4 regions of the Paenibacillus mobilis genome follow, and region 1 is predicted to be linked to each of the others. Evidence: predicted binding sites of a transcription regulator. Region 1 holds the regulator's gene; each other region holds the start of a gene.
The links. The regulator Rex, encoded in region 1, represses fermentation and respiration genes when NADH is low (regulators of the CRP and FNR family bind a similar motif). The targets are predictions, from matches to a motif close to TTGTGAAATATTTCACAA.

Region 1 (7,296 bases):
GTCACTACGACACCGTCCTGGGTTTTAAGGGCCTCGTCGACCTTCAGGGACAAATCGTAAAGCTGCTCCATGGAATATGCGCTTGAGCCCGAGTTACCGAACTGATAAGTGCTGACCTCAGCGATCTGGTCTTTGTTCGGCAGGGATTTCACCAAGTCTTCAATAGGCAGAGAACCTGCCCGGTATGTATCGAAGCTTGTTTCATCCGTCGATTTACCGGCCATCGTTCCTCCGGTCGCGATCACTTCCACTTTGGGCAGCTTCTTAACTATGCCGGTTGTAGAAGTAACGGCCGCCGTCTCAGCAGCCGCAGATACAGGTGATAAATACAAGTGGGGCAGAAAAAATGACACAGCTAATCCCGTCGCAAGCAGCACCCTCAAACTTTTTACTTTTCCCCTCTTCATCCTATCATCCTCCACCTAATAATTTGTTAACTGAATGTCAGGTTTCATAACCTAATGTTCATTAACTTGAGAGGATTATATTTTAATGTCATAAAATATGACAATACCGGGATTCCGGCAAGAAAGCGCTTAATTTATTTCTTTCTTCGCTTTATTGCGGTAATACAAGAAAATACCATTCAATTTTGTTTTTCCTCCACCTTTATCTACTTCATCTCTATTGCCATCCATTCTACAAAAAAACCGGCAACCCCCTCTCTGCCCCGCTGGGCATTTGAAAGGAGTTTGCCGGATCTAATCCATACGGACTTTCTAAATATTTCCGTATTCTCTGCAAAGGTGCCAAACTAACGGTTTGGCAGCGTAAATTCCTCGGTCAGCGCTTCTCCGTTAGAAAAACTGAAGAACCTGTAATAATAGTGATCTTTCTCTTTATAATAAAGCTGCCAGACATACTGGCTATTATATACGCCGGGTACAAGTCGTTTGATATCCGCCTCAGGCATTAATGCTTTAATTTTGGCCTGGATCGCCTTTTTGGTTGAGCTCGCGGAGACCTGCTCCGTATGCGCAGGCTGACCGTCCTGAAGCCACACCATGATAGGTTCTCCCGAACCGTTGGTGCCTTCAACGACCCAGCAGACCCCGTCCCACACCGATTTGCTGACCCCGATCGTTTTGACCAGCCCAGCTTCCTGTTTGGCCCGGAGAATGGCCGCATCCTCCTGCTTCCAGGTGTCCTGCATAATGTATACATAATAACGGTACATCCCAAAAGCCAAAGCCGCCGCAATGACGATTACGGCGAGAATCCATTTTGTTTTTGTTTTCAAACCTGTTTTTCACCTCTCTCCTTGCCTCCGCTTGCTCTGAAGCCGGGAATGGGATCAGCGGGCAAGGAGACCTTCAAATGCCTGTTGAGCTTCAAAGCGAATACGCTGTTCGTCCAAAGTCAGGCATTCGCCGTGTTTGACCACTTGCCGTCCGTCGACCCATACATGCTCTACGTCCTTCGCACCGGCAGAGTAAACGACATGCGAAATATAATCGGTTTTTGGCAGGAAATGAGCTTGCTCAGTATTCAAAGCGATAAAATCGGCTTTCATACCGGACGCCAATTTGCCTGTTTCCTGAAGGAACAGTGACTTAGCACCGTATTCCGTCCCCATTTTCAGCGCCTCAAGCGCCGGAACCGCGGTAGGATCACCGGATACCCCTTTATGAATTAAAGCTGCCAGACGGATTTCCTCCAGCATGTCTAGGTTGTTATTGCTGGCAGGGCCGTCCGTTCCCAAGGAAACCGTGACGCCTGCTTTCAGCAGGTCCACAACTCTCGCTACCCCGCTGGCCAGCTTCAAGTTGCTGCCGGGATTGTGAGAAACTCCTACGTTATTTTCGGCAAGGATTTGAATTTCTTCATCCAGCAGATGAACCGCATGAGCAACAAGCGAAGGTCTGGAGAACAAACCTATTTTCAGCAGATGCTCGACCGGACGCACGCCGTAATCCCTGACGTTCTGCTCCACCTCGGTTATCGTTTCCGACATGTGCGTGTGCAAAGGGAGATCCAGATCATGCGCAGCTTGTACGATCTTTTCGATATAATCGGGCGGACAAGTATAAGGGGCATGCGGAGACATCATCGCCGTAATGCGTCCGTCTGCCGCTCCATGCCACCGCTTCGCAAAACTGACCGCGTCCTGAAGTTTGGCCGTCTGCACTTCCGGCGGGCAAAGACCGATGACGCCCCGTGTCAGGACAGCACGGATGCCGCTTTGTTCCGCAACTTTACCTACCTGGTCCATATGATCGTACATATCCAGGAAAGTGGTAGTTCCGCCTTTCAGCATTTCAAGAACGGAAAGCGCCGTACCTTTGTAAACGTCCTCGCTGGTAAATTTGGCTTCCATCGGCCACATTTTTTCCTGCAGCCACACCTGGAGGGCCAGATCGTCGCCATAACCGCGCAGCAGAGACATTGCCGCATGCCCGTGAGTATTAACCAGGCCTGGCAGGAACAGAAGGCCCGATCCGTCAAAGCTTTCCGTCATCTCTTCGCCTTCCGGCAGCGTTTCCCCGATGTATTGAATACGGTCGTCCTCCACCAGCATATAACCGGTAAGCACCGGTTTATCCGGGTTCATAACCGCGAAAGTTCCGTTTTTAATCAACCATTTACGACTCATTTGAAATTTCCTTTCCCTGATCCAAATAATAAGCCAAGCTGAGCAGATCGGTGGTAAAATCCGCCGCATGCACGCGGACCCCGGCCGGTACCTTCAAAATGACCGGCGCAAAGTTCAGAATGGCCTGAATGCCCGCCTCTACGAGCTGATCCGCGACGCGCTGGGCTTCCCAGTGAGGAACCGTAATGATCCCGATACGGATCCCGAGGTTTTTGACGGTTTCTGTCAGCTCCGAAATAGGCTGTACCGTCAAATAATTGATCTGGCTGCCGATTTTGGCTTCCGCAGCATCGAAGACCGCCACAATCTTCATATTGTCTTTCAGATACATATTGTAGTTGGAGAGGGCCTGGCCGAGATTACCGGCACCTACCAGCGCTACGCTGATCTCCTGATCCAGGTTCAGGATCTGGCGGATTTTTTCAATCAGGTAACCCACATCGTAGCCGATGCCTTTGCGCCCGAAATCTCCGAAATAGGCGAGATCCTTACGGATTTGGGCCGGATTAAGATCCAGGTTTTGTCCGAGCTCTTGCGAGGATACCGTCATGACGTCACGGTTTTGCAGTTCGTTTAAATACCGCAGGTAAACCGGCATACGCCGGACGACGGCATCCGATATTTTTTCCGATTTCATGTTATTCACCCTTTGCTGCGCCTGATTCGGCGCCATTTTCCGTAGGTTCCAGCCACTCCGTGATCCGGGGAACCATCTGGCTCAGCGGCATATGCTCCATTTTGGGTCCCGGCAGGGAATAAAGAAAATATTTGCCGTAATAGGAGTCCAGAATACGCGTATCGTACACAATGACGATACCTTTATCTCTTGAAGAGCGTACCAGTCGGCCAAAACCCTGCTTAAAGCGGATAACCGCCTGAGGAACCGACAGCTTGGTAAACGGATTTTTCTTTTGCTGCTGCAGCCGTTCGCTTTTCGCTTCGACCAGCGGATGGTTTGGCGGCTGAAAAGGCAGCCGGACAATAGCAAGGCTGGTCAGTGCATCTCCGGGAATATCGACGCCTTCCCAAAAGCTGCTTGTGCCGAGCAGGACGGAAGCGTCTTTGTTCTGAAAACGCCGGGTCAGCTTGGTGCGGCTTCCGCTGTCCATGCCTTGGCCGATTACCGTTATATTATGCGCCGACAGCTGCTCTTTAAGCGGTTCATAGACCTGCTTCAGCATGCGGTATGAGGTGAACAGCACCAGCATTCTGCCTTTGGTCGCTACGGCCGACTCCGCAAGGGAATCTACAAGCGTATTCACAAAATGGGCATCCCCTACGCTGCCTTTGACGCTCGGAAAGTCGCGCGGAATGACCAGCAGCGCCTGCTCCCTGTAATTAAACGGGGAAGGCAAAATGGCGGTCAAAAGCCGGTCCTGTTCGCCTGCTTCCTGGAGCCCGAGCTGTTCGATCATGTACTGGAAGGACTTATCGACCGTCAAGGTCGCCGAGGTCATGACCACGCTTTTTTTCTTGTCAAAGAAATAAGTTTTGAGCTGTTCGCTGACATCGATCGGAACCGCGTAAAGCTGCAGCGATTTGCTGCGGTAATGGCCGTTGCCTTCCAGCCAATAAACCGTCTCCTCGCTGTCCAGCTTCATGAAGAAGCGCAGGGAATCCCGTTCGCTGCCCAAATCCTTCAGGAGTCCGCTGATATCCGTAAGCAGGCCTTCAACCCCGTAATCCTCCTGCTCCTCTTTGATCTCGGCCACCATACGTTCGCCTTTCCGCAGCACTTCGCTGATGGAGACATGGATCTGATGCTCCAGCCGGTTAAAGGTGTCCCATTGGTCAGGCCTTTGGGCGGGAAGCAGCCGTTTGACGAATTGCCCCGGCTCTCCCGGCGCCGCGTCGCTCCTCTCCGTCATCAGACCGAACAGAAGCTCGCTTAACTTGTCCCAGCTTTCCTTCACTTCAAGCAGAGCCGGATAAAACGAATCGATTGTTTCTGTCCAGCCGAGAGCCTTTTCCGATCCGGAGGAAGCAAGCTGCGTCCGGAGATTCGGAAACTGTCCGGTGCGGCTGTCCTTAAACAAACGGGTTAAAGTATGAATGATCGAAAAATATTTCATATGCAAACCCAGATGTTTGCCCGCCACGTCCTCCAAATGATGCGCCTCGTCGATGACCAGACGTTCATAAGAAGGCAGCAGCTGATGGCCGGCCTGAATGTCGGTAAAAAGCTTGGAGTGGTTGGTAATTATAACATCCGCTACGCTGGCTTCGTGTTTGGCCCGATGATAAAAACACTTCCTGAAAAAGGGGCAGGAGCGTCCTAAACAGGAATCCGATTCGCTGGCAACCGTTTCCCAGAAATCACCGCCGCGTCCCAAATTCAGTTCCTCGTCGTCACCGGTTTCGGTTTGGCTGAGCCAGATGATCATTTGGGCCGCCGTGATGCTGTCTTCCTTCGGACTTGCAAAATCGCGCCGGCTCAGCTTGTGCTCGAATTTACGCAGGCACAAATAATGCTGTCTGCCTTTAAATACCGCCGCGCGAAACGGAAAAGGCACCGCTTCCGTCAGCAAAGGAATATCCCTTTCCCGTAGCTGCTCCTGCAGGTTGATGGTATGGGTGCTCACCATGACCTTCTCCCCGGTTTTTACCGCGGAATAAATGGCGGGCAGCAGATAGCCGAGCGATTTGCCCGTTCCGGTTCCGGCCTCCACCAGAAGATGCTTATCCTCGTCAAAAGCCTGCTCCACCTGACTGAGCATAATCTTTTGCGCTTCCCGTTCCTCATAAAACGGCAGCTTCTCCTTCAGGTTTCCCTGAACTTCCTCTAAAAATTGCTCAAAACTGACCTGGGACAGCGGATTGTCGTCAAATTCATGGCGGGCCGGCAAAATATCCATCCAGTCCTCATTGCGCATCGCAAACTGGCGGTAATAAATAAAACCCGCGTCATCCGTCTGATCTGCCTGGCTTTCCCGCTCCGTCAGCAAAGCGTCGAAAAACCAGCCCAAATCGCTGTCCTCGGCGGCAAACAAATCCGTCAGACGCTGGATAGTGATCAGCGGCAGCTCCGCAAGTTCATCCAAACATTTCAGAAAAATAAGCGCGGTTGCCGTGGCATCGCTGTCCGCCTGATGCGGCCGGTCATGGCTGAGTCCAAATTCGGCGCTCACCAGCCCAAGCTGATAAGAATTTAATGAAGGAAAACATATCTTCAAAAAATCCATCGTATCGAGAATCCGTCCCGTAAAAGGCAGATACCCACAGCTGTCCAAAGCCTGCTGCAAAAAATGAAAATCAAATGCTACATTATGACCCACCAAAACGACGTCATCCAATAGCGGCACCATCTCCATCATCACTTCGTCGATGGAGGGCGCTTCGGCGACGTCCTCTTCCGTAATGCCTGTTAAGCCTGTAATAAAGGGAGGGATGGGCACTCCCGGTTTGACATAAGAAGAATAGACCTGCGAGATGGTGGAATCATGATCTATGATGGCAAGCCCTACCTGAATAATTTCGTCGGTGGACTGATTACCCGTAGTTTCAAAATCGAGTACGGCATACTTCATTGGTTGCAAAATCCCTTTCTTTCGGGTCTATCACCTAGCATATCAAAAAAAACAACGTTTGAAAATTAAACGAAATCCGCTTTTGGGAAAATAAGCACTTGCTTTAGGCCGGAATAACCGGTCAAAAAAACGATGCGTTATCAAACGCATCGTTCCAGAGCCGGATTCACATAAAGGCGTGCAGCTGGCTTTCAAATTGGTACGTCCCCCGGTTGGCCATGCATGCCTCCAGATTGGCCAGCGGCTCGGGCAGGCTCGGATCCAGCTTGTAGGCGGTCAGAAAAAAGCCCCGCGCTTTCTCTATCCGGTTGTCCATGGCCGCGATGCAGCCAAGGGCATTACAGCAGATCGCTTTTAGCTTTTTGTCTTTGCCGTGCGTAAAAATATGGCTGAAGTAACCTGCCGCGTTTTTCCGGTCATCCAGGTGCACGCAGCAAACGGCCAGAAACAATAAGGGCAGAGGATTATCCGGATATAGCGAAGAAGCGTGTTCAAACTGCTTTGATGCTTGTTCGTACATCTGAAGCGAAAAATACCCCTGCCCTTTTACGAAGGGGCCGCCTTCCATTTCCACGATTTTCAGGTGGTTCGGCGATTCGAAATCCCCGCATTTCCGGCGGATCTCCCCCATTTTTTCCTCGAAAGACATCCATTCCTCGATAATGCCGTCACTCATTTGCTTCAAAAGTTTCCATTTCATGCCCAGCGCTTCCTTCAGATCGCCTTCCGCATCGGGATAACGGCTGGCGATTTCATCCAGCGTGCTGTTCATTTCCGCAAAGATATGTTCAAACATTATCTCACCTCATCCTGAACAAAATGAAATCAGTGCGAAACTGAACCAATTTCAGGTTTGCTGCATGGGGAAATTGATTCAGGCTTATCTTCATTTTTTGTTCAAGAAGGCTTTTTCATTCCACGGCCCATTTATTACATAACCGGACCAAGCTTTCTCTGGCAAAGACCAGAGGCTCCCTCGATTTAACGGATCGTGGCGTGCAGCTCACGGTCTGCGGATTCAGCCGGCCGGTTGTTTTCATCCACGAACACGACGGTCGGCTTGTGCATTTTCAACTCCTCGGAAGAAAGCTGGGCATAAGAGATAATAATAACATTGTCGCCGGGCTGCACCAGGCGGGCCGCCGCACCGTTCAGACAAATTACGCCGCTGCCGCG
Region 2 (7,296 bases), on a different contig from region 1:
GAACTGGTTGCCGAAGGGCTTCTCGAGGGAAAAAGAGGCAGCGGCACGCTGATCGCCAACAACAGCTGGTCCCTGCTGAGCTCCACTCCTCCGCCCGACTGGCCTTCCTATGTTCAATCCGGCAGCCATGCCCCGAATCTGCCGACCATACAGGTCATTAACAAAGCGGAGTTTTATCCGGGTATTTTACGTCTGGGAACAGGAGAACCTTCCCCTGAATTATTCCCGCAGGACAAAATGCGGCAGGCGTTAAGCAAGCTTTCTGGACGTATCGGTCCGCTGGGCTACGAGGAACCCAAAGGTCTCCTCGCCTTAAGAGAGGAAATCAGCAAACACCTGAAAACGGCGGGCATGGACGTCTCCCCATCTTCAATCCTGATCGTGTCCGGAGCGCTTCAGGCGCTGCAGCTGGTAGCGGTCGGCCTGTTGAAGCCGGGAACCTCCGTTTGGCTGGAGAACCCGTCCTATTTGTATTCCCTGAATGTTTTTCAGTCTGCGGGAATCCGTTTGTTCGGCCTGCCGATGGATGAAAGCGGCCTTCTCCCCGGGCTGAACGCGGAACAAAAAAAGAAGCAGCAAGTTTCGCTGCTTTACACGATTCCGACGTTTCAAAATCCCACAGGGCTTATGATGCCGGAATCCAGACGCAGGGAGCTGCTGAAGCTGTGCGAGCAAATCCGGCTCCCTATTATAGAGGACGACGTATACCGGGACTTGTGGTTCGATGCCCCTCCTCCGCCTACGCTTAAGGCGATGGACAAAAACGGGCTTGTGCTTTATTTGGGCAGCACTTCCAAGACGCTAAGCCCCGGTCTCCGCATCGGATGGGTGGCCGGACCCGAGTCTGTCATCGACCGTCTGGCCGATATTAAAATGCAGACCGACTACGGTTCAAGCTCGTTGTCCCAGCTGACCGTGGCCGAATGGATGTCCGGCGGATTCTATCAGAAGCATCTGACAGAGCTGCGCCACAAGCTGAAAGCACGCCGGGACTACATGCTTGAGCTGCTTGAACGGCATTTGACAGGGCTGGCGGAGTGGAGCATTCCTCAGGGCGGGTTTTACATTTGGCTGCGCCTGCTCCCTTCCCTGTCCATGCACAAGCTGTTCGAAACGGCTTTGGCGCAGGGCATTCTGCTCAACCCCGGCCATATCTATGACCAGCAGCACAACCGCAATCTCCGGCTGTCTTTCGCTTACGCCCCGATGTCTGGATTCGAGCAGGGATTAAAACGCCTGGCGCTAATTATCAGACAGCTGATGGAATAACGATATATTGGAGGTAATCCGAATGATTCTGCAAAAAAACGATACTTTGTTCCGTCAAGGGGAATCCGGCCCTTTATACCGCATAAAAAGCGGGATGCTGAAAATCGTCCGCGTGCATGAGGACGGCTCCGAGTTCCTGGTGAACGTCATCACGCCCGGCGAAACGATCCCCCATCATTCCCTGATCAGTCCCAATCCTTATTACGGAACGGCTGTAGCCCTCATTCCCTGCGAGGTGGAAAGGATTCCGGCCTCGGAATGGTATCAGAATCTGGAACAAAATCCGGAGCTGTACCGTTCGGTCGCCCTGCAGCTGCAGGACAAACTCCGGATGATGCAGCAGCGCATCGACCAGTTGACCGAAGTGGCCCCGGCGGATAAGCTCAAGCAGCTGCAGGCCTGGTTTCAGGCTTATATTCAGCCTGCGTCTATAACGGATATTTTGACCCAAAGCGAAATCGGCCAATTGATCGGCTTAAGAAGAGAGACGATTAACCGCCTCCTCCGGCAGCAGACGAACGAATAAACGCTGTTTAATCAGGACATCCTCTCAGGACATGATCCGTTTCTGGCCCTCCAGCTTTTGAATCGGTTCAATGTTTTGGGTAAACTCCAGCGTGCCGAGGTATTTCCCTTCTTCGTCCCGTACCGCAAAATAACGGATATAAACGAACTTATCTTTAAAAGGAATCCAGAAGTCCTCAACCTCTTTTACGCCTGACTTGAAATCCTCAAGCAGCTTGTTGACGATATGAACGCTTTGCGGCGGATGGCAGTTCTGTACGGTACGGCCGATAACGGCTTTGGTGCGTGCGAAAATCCGTTCTTTGCCGTGGGAGAAATACCGGACGACATCCTGCTCGTCGATAAAGGTCAAGTCCACCGGTAGATGGTTCAGCATCGTTTCCAGCTGATGCAGGGAAAGAATGCCCGTCTCCATCCGGATCATCCCCTGCGGCAGGGTGGTTTCTGCGGCAGGCTCTTCCGCTGCCTCCGGCTCGAGGGCCCGTTCCGGCACCCACCGCTGCTGCGGCGAAACGAGGCAATAGCCGATCTCCTCGCTTTCGGCGGCAATTTTGAGCCATTCGTCTTCCGTTAATTTTTCCAAGGCCATAGGCAGCAAAATGTGCTCCTCTTTAAAAATCATATCCGTCACTTCGTTCATCACCCGCTCTAGAAGTCCAAACAGCTCTTCTTTGTTCCCGTTGTAATCGGTCAGCTTGGTTTTAAGCTCCTTAATGCCTAAGCGGATGCCGTCATCTACGCCCCACATCACTTTTGTAGGCCCATAGATACCGTATTTTTCGAGAAACGGGAACAGGAGATTTTCTTTGCGGCTGTAATGTTTATCGAGATCGTACAGCAAATTAAGGTCGGCCAGCAGCTTCAGGCGGCTGTTTTCCGAATCGTCTTTGCGGAATTGATCCGCGTGCAGGGAAATCGTAAAACGCACCAGCCGGTCGATTTCCTGATTTTCCGCCTTAAAAGTATGGACCGGGTGCCCCGGCTGCTCTTCCGGTTTGCCCGGCGCACGGTGAATGTCCTGGATCGAACCTTTAAAAACGGCCGCATGTACGCTGCACAACCGCTGCACCTCTTCTACCGGAATACCCTCTTCCTCCATCAGCGACTGCTCGAGGGCTGAAATTTCAGCCACCGAAATATCGCCGGCAGCCTGGGAAAACCGCGCCTGAACCTCTTCGACGCCCGTCCCGTTATGCAGCTCTTTTATAATTTCCTTCAGCAGCTCCAACCGTTTGCCGTTGTCTTCCTTGTATTGTTCGCGGTTATTGATAAGCTCGCTCATGTTTATTCCCTCCTGGTCGGTGATCTTTCCATCTGATCTTTCCATTTCTTCCCTCAGATTTTCCCTACTGATTCTGTTTAAAAAGTAACATCTGGTTATCCACAAACTTGTGATTTCAATCACAATAGATGAGTCAGGAGATTTATAGGATAAAGGTACAGAAGAAAAGGAAGGGGAATGCACATGGACTTTCAAAACATTTTTGCGGATCAAAAACCAGCCAGCACCTTTACGAAAAAAATACTGTTCCAGCAACCGGGTTATTCGGTGTTTGTGCTTACTTTCGGGCCCGGCCAGCAGCTGCCCACCCATAAACATCCCGGTGCCACTTTATATGTAACGCTGCTGGAAGGCGAAGGAACGGTTTATGCCGACGGCAAGGCCGCTGCTATGAAACACGGAGACGTCGTTCAGGTGTCTGGCGAGGAAGATTTCTCTTACCGAAGCAGCGAACAAACCGGATCCCGCCTGTACGCCGCCTTAATTAAACAATAAACAAACAAGTGGATAAAACAAAAAGAGACGTTTCGGCGGGCCTGCCGGACGTCTCTTTTTTTCAAGCCGATTTGATACCGGCTCTGACTGCTAACTACAGTTCTTTGGTCATATAAGTGCTGTTGGGATCATTCGTATACGTGCCAAATGGACCACAGTATTCGAAACCCAGCTTCTCATAAAGCCTGCGTGCCGGTTCAAAAAACGCCATGGACCCTGTTTCCAGACTTAAGCGTTTATAGCCCCGGTCCCGGGCAGTCCGAACGATGTGGTCCAGCATCGTTTCCGCTACCCCTTTGCGTTTGTGGCGGGACGCGGTACGCATCGATTTGATTTCTCCGTGTCCGGCGTCCAGCTCTTTCAAAGCTCCGCAGCCCAGCAGCTCTCCGTTCTCCCAAATCGTCCAAAACGTAATTTCCGGTTTTCTTAACCCTTCAAGATCAAGCGCGTGCACGCTTTCCGGCGGGGATGTGGCATACATATCCTGCAGATGTTCTTCCAATAACCCGATAATGGCCGTGCCAGTCAAATCATCGATTTTAATTTCCACAACCCTGCTCCTCCCTATGTAATGCTCCTAGTATAGAGTTTCAGCGGGCAGCGGGCAATCCTTCCTCAGCAAAAAGATCAGGATCAGCCTTAAACTTGCCTTTTCCACGAAAAGAAAGCCCCCGAAATGGGGGCTTCCTATGAATAAATATTCGATTCCAGAACGGCTAGTAAAGCCCTTCTACAGCTTTTAAACCTGGAGCTTTCTAATTCCGGAAGCCGCCGCTTTTATTTCTTGACCTCTTCACGCCATTTAAACTGCGGCTGCCAGCCCAGCAGCTTTTTGGCTTTTTCGTTGCTGAACAACGATTCATAGCCCTCCATCGGAGCACGGAAATCCGTTACGCCCGGATAACGGGCGGCCATCAGCTCGCGGCTGCGGACATTCATGCTGGAGTCGTCCGACGCAATGTTTAAGGCAACCGCGCCCAATCCATCCGCTTCAATCGCCAGCCGGCAGGCCGCCGCCGCATCGCGGGTATCGATATAGCTCCAAAGAATCCGATCCCGTTCCTCCGGCTTATCGATAAAGGAAGGGAAACGCGAATACCACTCCGGAGGGATAACATTGCCAAGACGCAGGGAGACGACCTGCATGCCGGTCCGGCGGTTAAACATTTCCGCCGTTTTTTCGTTCACGATTTTGGAGAGCCCGTAGCTGTCCTGGGGAAGCTGCGGATGCTCTTCGTCGAGCGGAACATATTGCGGTGCAAACGGATTTACCGCAAATACGATGCCATAAGAGGATTCGCTCGAGGCAATTACCGCTTTCCGGATCCCCAGGCCTGCGGCTGCCTCCAGAATATTGTAGGTGGACATCACATTGTTGCGAAAGGTTACCTCAGGCGTCCGGATATGCGCTGCCGGAATGGCCGCCAAATGAACGACTGCATCCGCGCCGGCCAATACGCTGTAGGTTTCGCCCAGATTTTCCAGATCGGCTGTCAGCGTCCGGCAAAGCTCTTCCTCCGGGCGGCGGGTGTCGACGTTAAGCACCTCGTAGCCCTGCTCCACAAAATGTTTGACGACCCAGCGTCCAAGCATGCCGCTGCCGCCCGTAATCACTACTTTTGCCACCGTTACTCCTCCTCCCCATCAAAAACTATTTCAAAATCTCCTCGATCCGGTTAAGGGTCTCTTCGCTTAATTCGATTCCCGAAGCTTTGGCGTTTTCGGTTACCTGCTCCGGACGGCTCGCTCCGATCAATGCGCTGGCCACATTCGGCTGGCGCAAAATCCAGGCCAGGGCCAGCGTGCTGACGCTGATGCTCTCATCTTTGGCTACCGCTTCAAGCTTGCGTACTTTAGCGATCTTCTCTTCAGTGATGCCATTACGCATGTTTTCCAGCTTTGCGGCACGGCTGTCCTGCGGAATATCGGAGGACGAGGTGTATTTGCCCGTCAGCAGGCCCTGAGCCAGCGGCGAGAACACCACTTGTCCAATCCCGGAGCGTTCGCCGAGCGGAATCACTTCTTTTTCAATGTATCGATTAAACAGGTTATAGATCGGCTGGTTTACGACGATGCGATCCAGCAGATAACGGTCGGCAAGCGCCAGCGCTTCGGCCATTTGGGACGCCTGCCATTCGCTTACGCCGACGTACAGCACCTTGCCCTGGCGGACAAGATCATCGATCGCGCGAAGCGTTTCGTGAAGCGGCGTGTCCTGATCGTAGCGGTGACAGTAGAAAATATCCACGTAATCATGACCCAGCCGTTTCAAGCTGGCATTTGCCTGCTCGATAATGTGTTTGCGGGACAGCCCTTTGTCGTTGGGACCTTCACCCATTTTACCGAAGGCTTTGGTGGCCAGCACATAGGATTCTCGCGGATAAGCCTTCAGGGTTTTGCCGACCAGCTCTTCCGCCGCTCCTCTTTCATAAACATTGGCCGTATCGAAAAAATTGATGCCGAGCTCATATGCGGTTTTGATTGAATTCACCGCATTTTCACGTTCGACGTAACCTCCGTATGTAAGCCAGCTTCCCAAACTGATTTCGCTGACCTTGAGGCCGCTGCCGCCTAATTTACGGTATTTCATATTACATTCCTCCCCGTTTCTTTGCTCCGTATCAATGTTAAGACCTATGGTTTGTTACGCTTACATTTTATAAAAGACAGGCCGGCTTTTAAAGAAGTGAAAAGATATTCACTTAATTATATCCAGGATAGATACTATACTTGAGTATACTTGTTTAATAAGGAGTAGCGGCTTCATTTTGAAAGAAAAAAGGCGGGATCGGCGTCATAAACTCCCTTATCGTGTGAAAGTCATGTTGTTTTTAGAAAATAGGTTGTATACTGGAAAATACTAAATAAAAGTTTGAGGTTTTGGCAGGAGGGCGTTTATGAGCAGCAACGAACAGCGTAATTTACAGAAAAAATTACAGCCGAGGCATATCACTTTCATGGCTATGGGGGGCGTCATCGGCACCGGCATTTTTAAGGGCAGTGCGGAAACGATAGGCCTCGCCGGACCCGGTGTCGTAATTACTTATGTCCTAGCCGGTCTTCTGCTGCTGGTCGTGATGGCGGCGATGACCGAAATGGCCACCGTTTATCCGGGGAAAAATATGAAGGATTTCGTGCGGGAAGCTTTTGGAGAGCGGTTGTCCTTTATCCTGGGCTGGCTTTACTGCTTTATGTGGCTTGCAGTCTGCGTCATTGAGATCATAGCGGCAGGAAGTTTCCTGCAGTATTGGCTTCCATCCGTTCCTTTGTGGGTGCTTAGCCTTGCCTGCGCAGCCCTGATCATTCTGATCAATATGATGAGCGTAAACAGCTTCGGCGAAGTTGAATTTTGGCTGGCGGGCATTAAAATTGCCATGATCATTCTTTTTGTTATCCTTGGTGCATTGGTCCTCTTTGGCATCATTAAAGGAGCCGGGGCTTCGGAAGCTCCCGGTCTGCAAAACCTGACGGCACACGGCGGATTTCTTCCGAACGGCTGGTCGGCCATTTTCTCCGCCTTGCTCGTAGTTACGTTCTCCTACGGGGGTTCTGAGCTTATCGGCCTGACGCTGACGGAAACCAAAAATGCCGAAAAAATTTTGCCGCGCATCGTAGGCAGCTTTATTCTGCGGGTGATTTTGTTCTACACGCTGCCTATTCTTGTCATTTGCGCCCTGATTCCCTGGAATGAGCTTGGCGGTACCAGCAGCCCGTTTGTGCAGGTA
Region 3 (7,296 bases), 150 kb from region 1:
GGAAGCTGTTTTTCGTAACTTTGGTTGTTCCGTTTACGGACATGCCGCCGATGGATTCCGTTACCCAGGTAGGGTCGCCGCTGTACAATTCGTTGTATTCAGGTGTTCTGAGGAACTTCACGATCCGCAGCTTCATCACGAAATGGTCAACCAGTTCCTGTGCTTGTTCTTCCGTCATTGTACCTTCGGCAAGGTCGCGTTCGATATAAGCGTCAAGGAAAGAAGATACACGGCCAAGCGACATGGCCGCGCCGTCTTGTTCCTTAACGGCTGCCAAATAGCCGAAGTACAGCCATTGGAAAGCTTCTTTAGCGTTGTTGGCCGGTCTGGAGATGTCAAAGCCGTACATTTCGCCAAGCTGCTTCAATTCGCCCAAAGCGCGGATTTGTTCGGACAGCTCTTCGCGGAGACGAATGACATCGACGTCCATCACGTCTACTTCCATATCTTTCAGTTCATCTTGTTTTTGTTTGATCAGGAAGTCTACCCCATACAAAGCTACGCGGCGGTAGTCGCCGATAATGCGGCCGCGGCCGTAAGCATCGGGCAAACCGGTGATGATGCCGGTATGACGGGCTGCTCTCATTTCAGCGGTATAAGCATCAAATACGCCTTGGTTATGCGTTTTGCGTACATTTGTATACAAGTCAACGATTTCTGGCGGAAGGTCGAAGCCGTAAGCTTTACAAGCCGTAATGACCATTCTCACGCCGCCGTTTGGACGAATCGTCCGTTGGAACGGAGCGGAGCCCTGCACGCCTACGATTTGTTCTTTGTCTTTATCCAGGAAACCCGGAGCATGCGAAGTGATCGTTGAAGGCGTGTTAACGTCTACGTCCAGAACACCGCCGGCATCTCTTTCTTTCTTGGACAGGTCGGATACGATTTCCCACAAAGCTTTGGTATTGGCCGTTGCGCCCTGCAAAAAAGATTCGTTTCCTTCATAAGGTTTGATGTTCGTATCGATGAAGTTGGCCGTATTGACCTCTCTCATCCATTTGCCCGGTTTAAAACCTCTCCAGGCGTTTTGTGCAGCTGCCGTTTCTTTTTCAATCACCGACATTTGTAATCCCTCCATTTATATAGTTTGGAGTACGAAGGCTTGAAGGTTATCCTCCGCCTCGAGATCCCTAATTTTGTGATTGATTTCACAACTCAGAGTCTGATGAGGCCAGTTCAAGGTTTACTTCAGCTGCCCCACCACTGTGTCCGGGATCTTTTATGGTTTCATCATAGCTTATCCCTGGTAAAAGGGATGTGACAAACATCACAGTTGCCGTGATGTTTGTCACTTTTTTCACAAATCTAGCGAGTTTGGTCCGTTATCGCAGCTTTATCTCTGTTGATGTCGACTAAGCCTGTACAGGCCTTGTTTCCGATTACTCTTCGAAACGTCCGTAGAAGGCGTCTCTGTAAACTTCAGCAAGCTCGGTCACCAGCGGCAGCTTTGGATTGGCGGTTGTGCATTGATCCTCGAAAGCGCGGTCTGCCAGATAATCCACGTTCGATTCAAAATCTTTTGGATCAAATCCGAGCGCCTGGAAGGTTTCCGGAATGCCCAGCTTTTTATTCAGTTCGCGGATGGCGTTGATCAGGCTCTTCACGCCTTCTTCCGTGGTGCGTGCAGGCAGTCCCAGGATGCGGGCGATTTCAGCATAACGCTGGTCGGCTACGAAGTTGGTGTATTTAGGCCAAGCCGCAAATTTCGTAGGTTTCTTCGCGTTGTAGCGGATGACGTGCGGCAGCAGGATTGCGTTGGTGCGACCGTGAGCGGTATGATATTGGCCGCCCCATTTATGCGCCAAGCTGTGGTTGATGCCGAGGAACGCATTGGCGAAGGCCATACCGGCCAAAGTCGAAGCGTTGTGCATTTTCTCACGGGCGAGTTTATCGCCGGTCAAAGCCGATTTTTCGAGATATTGGAACACCAGCTGAATCGCTTTAATCGCCAATCCGTCCGTATAGTCGTTCGCCATAACCGAAACATAAGCTTCGATCCCGTGGGTCAAAACGTCCATGCCGGTATCCGCAACGGCTACTTTTGGCAGGCTGTAGACGAATTCAGGGTCGATGATCGCAACGTCCGGCGTCAGCTCGTAATCGGCCAAAGGATATTTGGTGTTGCCGACTTCTTTATTAGTAATAACTGCAAACGGCGTGACTTCGGAACCTGTACCGGATGTTGTCGGGATCGCTACAAATTTTGCTTTTTGACCCAGACTAGGGTATTTGTAGGTCCGTTTGCGGATATCCATGAATTTCTGTTTCAGGTTGTGGAAATCGGTGTCCGGATATTCATAGAACAGCCACATGCCTTTCGCGGCATCCATTGGCGAACCGCCGCCGAGGGCGATGATGCAGTCCGGCTGGAATTTGGCCATCATTTCCGTACCGCGGGCAACGGTCGTGGTCGATGGATCCGGTTCAACGTCGGAGAACACCTCGATCGCTACAGGCGTTTGACGTTGACGGAGATAATGCTCCACTCTTTCCACATAACCGAGCTTCACCATCATCGGGTCGGTAACGATCATGACGCGGGTGATGTCCGGCATTTTGGCCAGGTATTGGGTCGCGCCTTTTTCAAAATAGATTTTGGAAGGTACTTTAAACCACTGCATGTTCACGGTACGATGGTTCACCCTTTTCACGTTGATCAGGTTGACGGCGGTCACGTTCGACGAAGTCGAGTTGCGTCCGTAAGATCCGCAGCCCAGCGTCAGCGACGGCAGGTTCGTGTTGTAGATATCGCCGATGCCGCCCTGCGAAGAAGGCTGGTTCACCAGGATCCGGCAGGTTGGCAGACGGTCCGAAAATTTCCGGATGATTTCATCGTTGTTCGAATGGATGACCGAAGAGTGTCCCATGCCGCCGAAGTGAACAACCTGTTCCGCAAGGTCGATGCCTTGATCGGCGGTTTTTACTTTATAGCAGGCCAGGACAGGGCTGAGCTTCTCGGCGGACAGCGGGAATTTAGGTCCTACGCCGTCAATTTCGGCGACAAGGATTTTGGTTCCGGCCGGCACCTGAATGCCGCACATTTCGGCGATTTTAACGGCTGGCTGACCGACGATTGCCGGATTAACGGCGCATTTCTCGGCCACAATGGCTCCGGCCGTCAGCTTGGCGGCTTCTTCTTTGTTGACGAAATAACAGCCGTTTGCGATCATTTTCTTCTTCACTTGGTCAAAAACAGGTTCTTCAATAATAACCGCTTGTTCGGAGGCACAGATCATGCCGTTGTCGAACGTTTTGGACAGGATCAAATCATTGACCGCCTGATCCAAATCAGCGCTTTTCTCAATGAAGCAAGGAACGTTACCAGGACCTACGCCGAGAGCCGGTTTGCCGCAGCTGTAAGCTGCCTTCACCATGGCGGAGCCGCCGGTGGCGAGAATGCAGGCTACGTCAGGATGATTCATCAAAGCGTTGGTGCGGTCCATGGAAGGCTGTTCGATCCACTGGATGCAATCGGCGGGAGCGCCATGTTTCACAGCGGCTTCCAGCAGGATTTTAGCGGCTTCGCGGCTGCATTCCTGTGCGGAAGGGTGAAAGCCGAAGATGATCGGGTTGCGTGTCTTAATGGCGATCAGCGCTTTGAAGATCGTCGTGGAAGTCGGATTCGTCACCGGTGTAATCCCCATGATAATGCCGACCGGCTCAGCGATCTTCTGGAAGCTTTCGTAAGGATTATCTTCGATGACGCCAACCGTTTTGTCATATTTGATGCTGTTCCAGATGTATTCGGTAGCAAACATGTTTTTGATGATTTTGTCTTCGTATACTCCGCGACCCGTTTCTTCAACGGCTTTCTTCGCGAGATACATGTGTTTGTCTAGTCCGGCCAGAGCCATCGCCTGCACAATGTCGTCGATTTGCTGCTGATCCATGCTCATGAAAACCTCGGAAGCTTTTTTCGCTTTGTCGATCAAACCTTGAATGTACTCCTGTGCAGGCTGTACTGCCTGCTTTACGTTTGAAGCTGCTTCATTTTTTACGGCCATCTCTCTCATCCTCCTGATAGTTTGAAAATTTTCTTTAGTTCCGGCGGAGCAGCCCGGCTGCCATTCTCCCAAAAAAAGTTTGTAACACTTTGTTACAAAGTATGCCGCGCCGAATCACCTTGGCGATCTTCTTTACGGATTCATCATATCATAGCCTCTTTGACTTTTGTAGTGAATTTTTTCACAAAGTTTGTCTGAATTGAAAACATGCTTTCGCTCTAGTTTCATGTTTGTGCTCTAGTTTCAATTTTTTTGCAGAATAACCTTTATAGTCAATCAAATCAATTACGGCCACTCCAAAATCATTTTTCCGTTTTTCGTGATCTAATATGCAGCTTTCTCCCCACTTTAAGTGAAAATAGTCACAATGTTTAAAATTTCGCCACTTTTTAGGCTTTAAAAAGCCCCAAATTACAAATAATACGGGTTATAATTAATTTAAAAATTTGAGAAAAATTTGGAGTACAAAGGGGAAACCAAAAATGAGCGAGCAAATGAACAGCGTTGAAGCCCAAGGGAATACGAGTTGTTTTTCGGAACAGAATTTCAATCGACTGCTTGTCATCATGAAAGACAAAAACTACGCCGAAGGTTCCCATCTGTTCTGGGAAGGCGATGTGTCGGATAAATTGTTCTACATCAAACGCGGACGCGTTAAAATGACCAAATCGACAGATGAAGGCAAAGAACTCATTCTATATATGTACGGACGCGGGGACCTGATCGGCCAGGCCGATCCGTTCTTCAGCTCGAAGCACAGCTTTACGGCGGAAGTCATTGAAGACTGCGAAGTCGGCATCGTGGAAAATAAAGACCTTGAAATTCTCATCTGCCAACACTGCGATTTTGCGATCGATTTTATGAAATGGATGGGCATTCACCACCGGCTGACGCAAACCAAATTCAGGGACCTGATGATGTACGGCAAACCGGGAGCGCTCTGCTCCACGCTGATCCGTCTTAGCAACACTTACGGGGAAAGACATGGCGACACGATTCTGATCAACAAAAAGATTACGCACACCGATCTTTCGAACATGATCGGCGCCACGCGCGAAAGCGTCAACCGGATGCTGAGCGACCTGCGCAAGAAAGACGCGCTGGAGTACGAAAACGGCATGATCGCCATCAAAGACCTCGTCATGCTGCAGGATATTTGCCACTGCGAGCTTTGTCCGAATGAAATCTGCCGGATCTGATGATCATCGGCATGATTCGTTGGAATAACCGGCTGATCCGTATGATTTCGAATAATAAAAGGCTGTTCCCGCTGATGAAGAACCAGGGGACAGCCTTTTTGCTTAACCGAATTGCGACGTAGAGTAAGCCGTAAAAGGGCACAGACGATTCAGACCTGACTTAATACAACCTCTATCTTATCGTTTGGATGAAGCAGCAGATCAAGTCCGCTGAGCAGAAGTTTCTTGTCGTTGAGCTTGACGGTCCATTGCTCGTAAACATTCCCAGTATAGCCGTTGACCGCGGATACTAGCCGGCTCTGGTCGTTCATCTGAATCATTCCGCATTTCGCAAGAACGTCGCGGACCTTCAAATGGGCCTGATACGTATACACGAAATAATACTGGATGTCCGGCTTCGATAATCCGCCCGTAATATCCAGAACAACGGGAGGGAAAGACGCTGCGGACGTTCCGTCATTTTCTTTCACATAAACAAGCACGTTGTCCCCGTCTTCCATCTGCCTGTCCCATGAAGAAGGAGCCATCTCTACGCCGTTGACTTTAACGGCCCAGGACAAGCCGCTGTCCAGCGAGATGCCTTGGGTGGAGGCGATGCCGTTTTTCTCCGAATTCAACACAACAAGGCCGCTGTTTTGCAGCAAACGCCGCAGGTCAGGCTTGTCCGCTTCATGAAGCGGGAGGGTCTGGGTCCTATCCGGTACCCCTTGGCCTCCGTCGATGCGCAGCTTGACTCCCTGTTCCTGGGAATTGGCGCTGGGAAGCGGTTCTGCGGCGGGCTTGGAGGTGCAAGCAGCTAATAGCAGCAGCGCCGAGCCTAGCCCCAATGCCAAAAGAAGTCGGGTTAACCGTCTCATCCTCCTCCTCCTTTCGTGTTGTGTTTCTCTAATAAGCATAACGGACATCCGGGTCTCTTTCAAATTTACCGCAAAAAAGGCGCCCCTGTCAGGGAACGCCTTCTGGATTCCGGCTCCGGCTAATTTGGATCGCTCCGTTAGGGCCTCGTTAATCCGCCAAGTTTCATTCTAACGCAAAAATCCTACGGCTCAAATCGGCCCCCGCCTCCTCGCAGCCTAAGCCCTTCCTTTTATCCATTCTGCTCGTCAAGGTCGAAAATGCTGCGGATTTTGAGCTGCTCTTTCAGCTCTTGCAGGGCAGCAGGTTTCTCATTCCAACTGAACTTACGTATATAAAAAATAAAGCCAACACCGCTTTCCCGTTTACCGGAAATTCGGAGTTGGCTCTATTGGGGTTGCTCCTTATCGCTCATTGTTCATACCTCGGATGGAGTGCCGCTTTCGGCCGCTATGTTCGCCGGACACTCTTGTTTAATCCAAACCTTATTGAATCCAGTCCTCGGCCCAAGATTGAATCTGATCCATCACCGGACGAAGGGCTCTCCCCTTTTCCGTCAGCTCATATTCGATTCTGACCGGCGTTTCTGGATAGACGTGCCGGGTCAAAATCCCTTCGCATTCCAGATCTTTCATCCGTTCGGAGAGCATCTTGTCGCTCATCGAAGGAATCAAATTCGAAATATCCTTAAAGCGTTTAGGACCGCTCATTAAGGTTTGAATAATCAATCCGTTCCACCGTTTCCCCAGAAAAGAAAATGCGGTTTCAAAGCGGGGGCACATGCTGAAATCATTATCCGCCATTGCTTATCACCTCTTAAATGATCCGGAGCAGATGGTTCCGGAATAGGCTTACATTAAGTTAGTACATATCATTTTAACATAGTTTTGACGATTTGAAAACGGGCTATTCATGGAAGATCAACTTTTATGGCGAAAAAGAAGCGAAATAAAGCCTTTTGGCATTAAAAATAGGCATACGCCTAAAAACAAAAGCAACCCCGAAACGATTCCGTACGTTCAGGATTGCTTTTGTTCATTCATCTAGTCCAAGGCTTGAAATCAAACCGTAGGTCTACTCAAAAGTCTGCAGCCTTACAGCCACCACATATCCGCCGCGGAATCCTCGATCAGAACCTGCTTCAGGTTGCCGACGGCTTTTGTAAAGCCTTCTTCCACGGACATGAGGCCGTCTTCATGCTCGATGCTGACCACATAATCATAGCCGACCAGACGCAG
Region 4 (7,296 bases), on a different contig from region 1:
TCCGGAATGTGCTCTTCAATAAAATGAGCGACCATACCTTCCTCCACCTGCTGCAGCATGGACCGAAGCTCGAGGGAATAGTGTTTGACGGGCGTTTTGATGTCCCCGATAAAAATTTCGCCGTAATCGTGGCTGCTGGTGATTTCGTATAACTTTTTCCAGTCGATGGTGGCGCCGTGGCTTTCCTCAATATCCGCCAGGGTTTTGGCGTATTGCACGACTTTCCAGGAATGCTCGGACACGCTGTGCTCCTGAAACTTGAATCGGCCGGGGCATCGGATAATCCGCTCCAAATCGGTCAACGATTGAAAATAAGTATGAATCCCCATGTGCTGAGTTCCTTTCTTTGAATGAAGTAATGAGGCGGTATTAAATAGTATAAGCTCCAATTGTTATAGGATCGTTAAGCTCGGACAGGAAGTTCTTGCATATTGGACATTCATTTCTTTACTTTTCAAAAGGAGATCATCGTATGCAGCCTATGCCTCTATTTTCAAAATATAAACCGGTTATCCTACAGCTTCCGCAGCAGGCGCTCACCCGGCAGGATTTGCTGGTTCGGGATTTTTGCCTGGCCGAATCGGGAAACCTGACGATGTATTATGCTCCGCACAATGAGCGGGTGAACGGGAAGGCGCGGATCCTGATCGCGGGACTGACTCCCGGCTTCAGCCAGATGAAGGTGGCTTTTGAAACGGCACGAGATGCTCTACGGCAGGGGAAAGAGGATGAAGAAGTTCTTCGGAAAGCCAAGGAAGCGGCGCGTTTTGCAGGCCCAATGCGGAACAATATCATCCAGATGCTGGACGCTTTAGGTTTACCGGCGTTTCTTGGCTTCTCTTCAGCGGAGCTGCTGTTCGGCGAAAAACAGGAGCTTTTGCACACCACCGCCGTCCTTCGTTACCCGGTGTTCGTAAACGGACAAAATTACACGGGCAGCCGGCCGGCTTTATTAGCCGATGTTTTTTTGAGGGAATTCGCTATACATTCTATCCAAGGGGAACTCGACGCTCTGGAGCAGGTTCTCATCATTCCGCTCGGGAAAGCGGTGGAAGGGATTTTTCAGATGCTGGAGCAGGAGGGGAAGATTCGGAGCGGCCAATGTTTATGGGGATTTCCCCACCCGTCCGGAGCAAACGGTCATCGGGTCCGGCAGTTTAACGAATATTTCGATTCCATGAAGGAAGGATTGGAGAGTCATTTTCGATAAAAAACAAGCCGCCAACCTGCATAGGGCTGACGGCTTATTTGGGGACCGTTCGCACGGCTCAGTATCTAATGCTCTTCTTGCTGCCCGCCTGTATTACCCCTTCCACACATCGCGGGCAATTTCCACGACATGGCGGAGTTTGGCCCACTGCTGCTCTTCGGTCAGCAGGTTGCCTTCCTCCGTGGAGGCAAATCCGCATTGCGGGCTCAGGCAAAGCTGATCCAGACTTACGAAACGGGAAGCTTCTTCAATCCGGCGTTTGATATCGTCGGCTTTCTCCAGTTCGCCAAACTTGGAGGTGATGAGGCCGAGTACGATCAACAGGTCGGGACGGTTTACATAACGCAGGGGCTCGAACCCGCCGGCCCGGTCGCTGTCATATTCCAGGAAAAAGCCGTCGATATTCAGTCCGCCAAACAGCGTTTCCGCAACCGGCTCATAGCCGCCGGAGGAAATCCAGGTGGAGCGGAAGTTGCCGCGGCAGATGTGCATGGTGATTTTGAGGTCGTCCGGACGTCCGCTAACGGCGTCATTAATGGTTTTGGCATACCAGTCGGACAGCTTGTCCGGGTTCAGGCCGCGGGCACGCAGCTGCTCTTTTTGCTCGTCGGAGCACAGGTAAGCCCAAGCCGTGTCGTCCAGCTGCAGGTAGCGGCACCCCGCATCATAAAAGGCTTTAATGGCTTGTTTGTAAGCGGCGGCCAAATCGTGAAAAAACTCCTCTTCATCCCCGTAAACCCCGGAATCGATGGTTCCGCGGAAATGCAGCATGCTTGGGCTCGGGATGGTCATTTTGGCGGTGTGGGATCCTGCTATACTATGTAAAAACTTATAATCTTCAAGCATAGGATGGGTGGAAAAACCCAGCTTTCCGTTCACCAGAATGGAATGGGCCTTGGTTTGAGTCTGTTTGAACTGAATGCCGCTTTCCGCTTCGTAGCCGGTAACGCCGTCCAGATTCTCCAGGAAGTCAAAATGCCAATAAGCGCGGCGGAACTCGCCGTCCGTTACGGCTTGCAGACCGACTTCTTTTTGTTTCTCCACGATACACGCGATTTCTTCGTTTTCAATCAGGCGAAGCTGCTCGGCAGACAGGCGGCCTTCCGCTTTTTGCTGACGGGCCTCTTTGATCCGGTCGGTTCTCAGCAGGCTTCCTACCTGATCTGCACGAAAGGGGGGCGCCAAACGTGGTCCGGCTTGCTGGTTCTGTTGCGTTTCACTCATGAGGATGCACTCCATTCCTTTGGGATTTTTTAATGTTTAGCTTAACAAATGATAGGGTTCAAGTAAACTTGTATGTAAATTTGCATCGGTTCGAGGGTGTTAGGGAAAAATGAAGTTTGGCAGAAGAAGGGAGTCATCGTTTTGTCGGCGGCAAGCGGAGCGCGTAATCTTCATTTTATGTTCACTTTTTCACACTAAAAAGCCGTATCCTTTAATAAAAAGGTTGTTATGATACTTACAATAAAGTGAAAATATTCACAAATAAAACTTAGATATAAAAATTAAGGAGTGGATCTCATGTTAGTTACCGATACCCGAGTTGATTATTCGTCCCCAGAATACCTTGGCCGACTGGACGCTTACTGGCGGGCAGCGAACTACCTTTCTGTAGGCCAGCTCTATCTGAAAAATAACCCCCTGCTGCGGGAACCACTCCAGGCTGCCGACCTCAAGATCAAACCGATCGGGCACTGGGGCACCATTCCGGGCCAAAACTTCATTTATGCCCATTTGAACCGCGTCATCAACAAATATGATCTCAATATGTTTTATATAGAAGGGCCCGGACACGGCGGACAGGTCATGGTCTCGAACGCTTATCTGGACGGCAGCTACACCGAAATTTATCCGGACATTACGCAGGATATCCCGGGCATGACCAGGCTGTTCAAACAGTTTTCCTTTCCGGGCGGGGTTGCCTCCCACGCGGCGCCGGAAACGCCGGGGTCCATCCACGAAGGCGGGGAGCTTGGTTATTCGCTGTCCCATGGCACGGGAGCCATTCTGGATAACCCGGACCTGATCGCTGCGGTAGTGATAGGCGACGGGGAAGCCGAGACAGGTCCGCTGGCCGCTTCCTGGTTCTCGAACCGTTTCATCAACCCGATTGCCGACGGCGCTGTGCTGCCGATCCTGCACCTGAACGGGTTTAAGATCAGCAACCCGACGCTGCTGTCGCGCATGAGCAAGGAGGAATTAACCTCTTACTTCAAAGGACTCGGCTGGGAGCCTTATTTTGTAGAAGGCAGCGATCCGAAGCACATGCACCCTGTCATGGCGGAAACGATGGATGCTATTGTGGAGCGTATTGGAGCGATTCAAAGCTATGCGCGTGAAAATAACGACTCGTCCCGTCCGGTCTGGCCGATGCTGGTCTTCCGTTCTCCGAAAGGCTGGACCGGTCCCAAGGAATGGGATAAAGTGCCGAATGAAAACTCCTTCCGGGCCCACCAGGTGCCGATCCCGGTTGACCGGGAGCATATGGAGAATGCCCCGGCTTTGCTGCAATGGATGAACAGCTACAGACCGGAAGAGCTGTTTGATGAGACTGGCCGTCCGAAAGCGGAGATCGCAGGCATGGCTCCGAAAGGCAGCAGAAGGCTGGCGATGAACCCGGTAACCAACGCGGGCAGGCTGATCAAAGACCTGAAGCTGCCGGATTTCCGCAACTACGCGCTGGACAACAGCGAGCCGGGCAAACAGACCGCGCAGGACATGTCCGTGCTGGGCAAGTATTTAAAGGAAGTTTTAGAGCTGAATGAAGAGAGCAGAAACTTCCGGATTTTTGGACCGGATGAAACGATGTCCAACCGCTTAGCGCCCGTCTTTGAAGCGACCAAACGTCAGTGGATGGAGAAAATCATGGAGCCGAATGATGAATTCATGGCTTCATACGGCCGCGTGATCGACTCCCAGCTGTCGGAGCATCAAATGGAAGGCTTGCTGGAAGGTTACGTGTTAACCGGGCGCCACGGATTTTTCGCCAGCTATGAAGCGTTTCTGCGCGTCGTGGACTCCATGATCACGCAGCATTTCAAATGGCTGCGCAAGGCATCAGAGCAAAGCTGGCGTGCTGACCTTCCATCCCTGAACCTTGTGGCCACCTCGACGGTTTTCCAGCAGGACCATAACGGATATACCCACCAGGATCCGGGGATCCTCGGCCATCTGGCCGACAAGAAACCGGCGTTCATCCGCGAGTATTTGCCTGCCGATGCCAACACTTTGCTGGCCGTGTTCGACAAAGTGCTGAACGACCGTCAGAAAATCAATCTGATCGTCTCGTCCAAACATCCGCGACCGCAGTTTTTTTCGGCAGAGGAGGCGCAGGAGCTGGTGGAGAAGGGCCTCAAAATCATTGACTGGGCCAGCACGGACCCAGGGAGCGAACCCGATTTGGTGATCGCTTCCTCCGGGACGGAGCCAACGCTTGAAAGCCTGGCGGCGGTCTCCATTTTGCATGAAAAACTTCCGCAGCTCCGAATCCGTTTCATCAACGTGGTTGATCTGCTCAAGCTGAGAAACCAAAAGCTCGATCCGCGCGGGTTATCCGACGAGGAATTCGACCGCTATTTTACAACCGATAAACCGGTGATTTTCGCTTTCCATGGTTATGAAGGGCTGATCCGGGACCTGTTGTTCGACCGCCACAATCATCGGGTGTACGTGCACGGCTACCGGGAAAACGGCGATATCACCACCCCGTTCGACATGCGCGTGCTGAACCGGATGGACCGCTTCGACCTGGTGAAGGAAGCCGTAATGAGCCTGCCTGATGCCCGCCAACACGCCGCGATTGTGGAGCAAATGGAGCGGATGCTGCAGAAGCATCGCCAATATATTCGCGAAGAAGGCGTCGATCTGCCGGAAGTGGAGAATTGGGTCTGGCAAGGTTTAAGCCAATAAGCTCTTCGGAATCCACTGGATTCGGTTTACGGCAACGCGTTGTTTTGCCTGCATCCGAAATCGGTGATAAGGTAGGGGGAGACCAGTAAACCAAGGAGGCATATGGCATGAACCCTATTCCTGAAGTGGTATTAAACGACGGCTTAAAAATCCCCCGCATCGGCCTGGGCACCTATACGCTGAAAGGCCGCGACGGGGCCAAATCAATGGCGGGCGCCATTGATGCAGGTTATCGCCTGCTGGACAGCGCGTTTAACTATGAGAACGAAGGCGCGCTTGGCGAGGCGGTCCGCCTGAGCTCCGTTCCGCGCGAGGAGCTGCTTATCTGCTCGAAGCTGCCGGGCCGGCGCCAGGCTTATGATCAGGCGCTTGTAACGATTGAGGAATCCTTGTACCGGGCCGGATTGGATTATTACGACCTGTACCTGATCCATTGGCCGAACCCGAAGACGGACCGCTACGTGGAGGCCTGGCAGGCCATGATCGAAGCGAAGAAACGCGGCTACATCCGCTCCATCGGCGTCTGCAATTTCCTGCCGGAGCATAACGAGCGGATCATCAGAGAGACAGGGGTAGCGCCAAGCCTCAATCAGGTTGAACTGCATCCGTTTTTTGACCAGGCCTACCAGCGGGAGAAAGACGCTGAGCACGGCATCGTTACCGAATCGTGGAGTCCGTTGGGACGCGGCCACAGCATTTTGCAGGACGAAAAAATCGGCAAAATCGCCGCCGCCCACGGCAAAACGAATACGCAGGTCATTTTGCGCTGGCATGTTCAGCTGGGCGCGGTACCGATCCCTAAAGCGGGTTCGCTGGAACACCAGGTCGAAAACCTGAGCCTCTTCGACTTCGAGCTGTCGGAGGAAGAGATGCAGGTTATTTCCGGATTCAACCGGGAGGACGGACGTCTGTGGGGACAAGATCCGGCGGTTTATGAGGAGTTTTAATTCGATTGGGTAAAAGAATCTGAAAGCCATCATTCTGATAATGGATGATGGCTTTTTGGCCAAAATGAAACCTCGCGTTCCTTTTTCCTGTATTATAAAGATAATGCAAACGTTCGGGGGGAGGCGCTATATGGGAATCCTATCGAGATTTCGGCAAGTGATGAAGATGAATGTGAACGCTTTATTGGACAAATCCGCAGACCCGGAGCGGGACGTCGACGCCTACATGCGCAGCTTAAACAGCGATTTGGGACAATTAAAGGCCGAGACGGCATCGGTGCTGGCGGATGAGCGCAGGGCGCGGCTCGCGTTGGATGAAAGCGAAGCGGAAATCCGCAAGCTGCAGCGTTACGCCGAGAAATCGGCGGAGGCGGGGAAAGAAGAGGACGCCCGGCAATTTCTGCGGCGCAAGGCCGAGCTGTCCGATAAAATCGGCGGGCTCCGTACGGCTTGCGAGCAGGCCGCCGACAGGGCGGAAGGCATGAAGCGGATGCAGGCTAAGCTGGTATCGGACCTGAGCCGGCTGGAGACGCGCCGCGCGGAGCTGAAGGGCAAGCTGGCGGAGGCCCAGTTCCGGCAGCGGCTGAATGAATCAGGCGGAGCCAATTCGGCTTTTGAAGCCCTGGAAGAGAAAGCGGACCTGGCGCTGAATGAGGCCCTCGCTCTGGCAGAGCTGAGGGGCGGGGCCAAAGAAGACGACCTGGATGAGCTGATTGCCCGGCTGGAGAAAGCGGAGGGCACTCAAGGGGGGAACTGAAATGCCGGTTATCGAATACAAATGCCCGAACTGCGGGAGCGGAATGGTTTTTGACAGCACGACCGGAAAGCTGACCTGTCCCAGCTGCGGCAGGCAGGACAATATCGAGCAGCTTCAGGATCCCCTGACGCAAAACGTTTTTACGGAAGAGGATAACGCCCAGGAATATCACTGCACGAGCTGCGGCGCGGTCATCATCACGGGTGCGGAGACCAGCGCCACGACCTGCAGCTTCTGCGGTTCGGCCGTCGTGCTTGGCGACCGTCTGACCGGGGATTTGGCCCCGGCGCTGGTCATTCCTTTTTCGATCAGCAAAGAGGAAGCGATGCAGGCGTTCAAGAAATGGTGCAAAAACGGCCTGTTGACGCCAAACGGTTTCATGACGGCCGACCGGATCAAAGGCATTACGGGGATTTACGTGCCGTTTTGGCTGTATGAGCTCCATAACAACGTGGAAGTGCAGGGACATGCCA

Region 2: the regulator Rex is predicted to act here: its motif matches at 3,184-3,201, upstream of AC3ZPD_RS02465 (DUF438 domain-containing protein).
Region 3: the regulator Rex is predicted to act here: its motif matches at 4,174-4,191, upstream of adhE (bifunctional acetaldehyde-CoA/alcohol dehydrogenase).
Region 4: the regulator Rex is predicted to act here: its motif matches at 2,678-2,695, upstream of AC3ZPD_RS14295 (phosphoketolase family protein).

The regions. Positions count from the first base shown of each region.
Region 1 is NZ_JBZCMS010000002.1:370,325-377,620, forward strand. It holds gene AC3ZPD_RS04870 (asparaginase) at 1-407, opposite strand, end outside; gene AC3ZPD_RS04875 (cell wall elongation regulator TseB-like domain-containing protein) at 755-1,240, opposite strand; gene AC3ZPD_RS04880 (amidohydrolase) at 1,295-2,593, opposite strand; gene AC3ZPD_RS04885 (redox-sensing transcriptional repressor Rex) at 2,583-3,230, opposite strand; gene dinG (ATP-dependent DNA helicase DinG) at 3,232-6,120, opposite strand; gene AC3ZPD_RS04895 (hypothetical protein) at 6,287-6,916, opposite strand; gene panD (aspartate 1-decarboxylase) at 7,102-7,296, opposite strand, start outside.
Region 2 is NZ_JBZCMS010000001.1:518,787-526,082, reverse strand. It holds gene pdxR (MocR-like pyridoxine biosynthesis transcription factor PdxR) at 1-1,269, shown strand, start outside; gene AC3ZPD_RS02470 (Crp/Fnr family transcriptional regulator) at 1,292-1,795, shown strand; gene AC3ZPD_RS02465 (DUF438 domain-containing protein) at 1,820-3,076, opposite strand; gene AC3ZPD_RS02460 (cupin domain-containing protein) at 3,260-3,571, shown strand; gene AC3ZPD_RS02455 (GNAT family N-acetyltransferase) at 3,666-4,121, opposite strand; gene AC3ZPD_RS02450 (NAD-dependent epimerase/dehydratase family protein) at 4,349-5,197, opposite strand; gene AC3ZPD_RS02445 (aldo/keto reductase family protein) at 5,223-6,161, opposite strand; gene AC3ZPD_RS02440 (amino acid permease) at 6,469-7,296, shown strand, end outside.
Region 3 is NZ_JBZCMS010000002.1:518,881-526,176, forward strand. It holds gene pflB (formate C-acetyltransferase) at 1-1,063, opposite strand, end outside; gene adhE (bifunctional acetaldehyde-CoA/alcohol dehydrogenase) at 1,380-4,004, opposite strand; gene AC3ZPD_RS05675 (Crp/Fnr family transcriptional regulator) at 4,487-5,203, shown strand; gene AC3ZPD_RS05680 (hypothetical protein) at 5,353-6,060, opposite strand; gene AC3ZPD_RS05685 (winged helix-turn-helix transcriptional regulator) at 6,544-6,861, opposite strand; gene AC3ZPD_RS05690 (sugar phosphate isomerase/epimerase family protein) at 7,153-7,296, opposite strand, start outside.
Region 4 is NZ_JBZCMS010000007.1:64,517-71,812, forward strand. It holds gene AC3ZPD_RS14280 (HD domain-containing protein) at 1-329, opposite strand, end outside; gene AC3ZPD_RS14285 (hypothetical protein) at 473-1,210, shown strand; gene AC3ZPD_RS14290 (5-methyltetrahydropteroyltriglutamate--homocysteine S-methyltransferase) at 1,304-2,434, opposite strand; gene AC3ZPD_RS14295 (phosphoketolase family protein) at 2,732-5,119, shown strand; gene AC3ZPD_RS14300 (aldo/keto reductase) at 5,227-6,066, shown strand; gene AC3ZPD_RS14305 (PspA/IM30 family protein) at 6,197-6,823, shown strand; gene AC3ZPD_RS14310 (TFIIB-type zinc ribbon-containing protein) at 6,825-7,296, shown strand, end outside.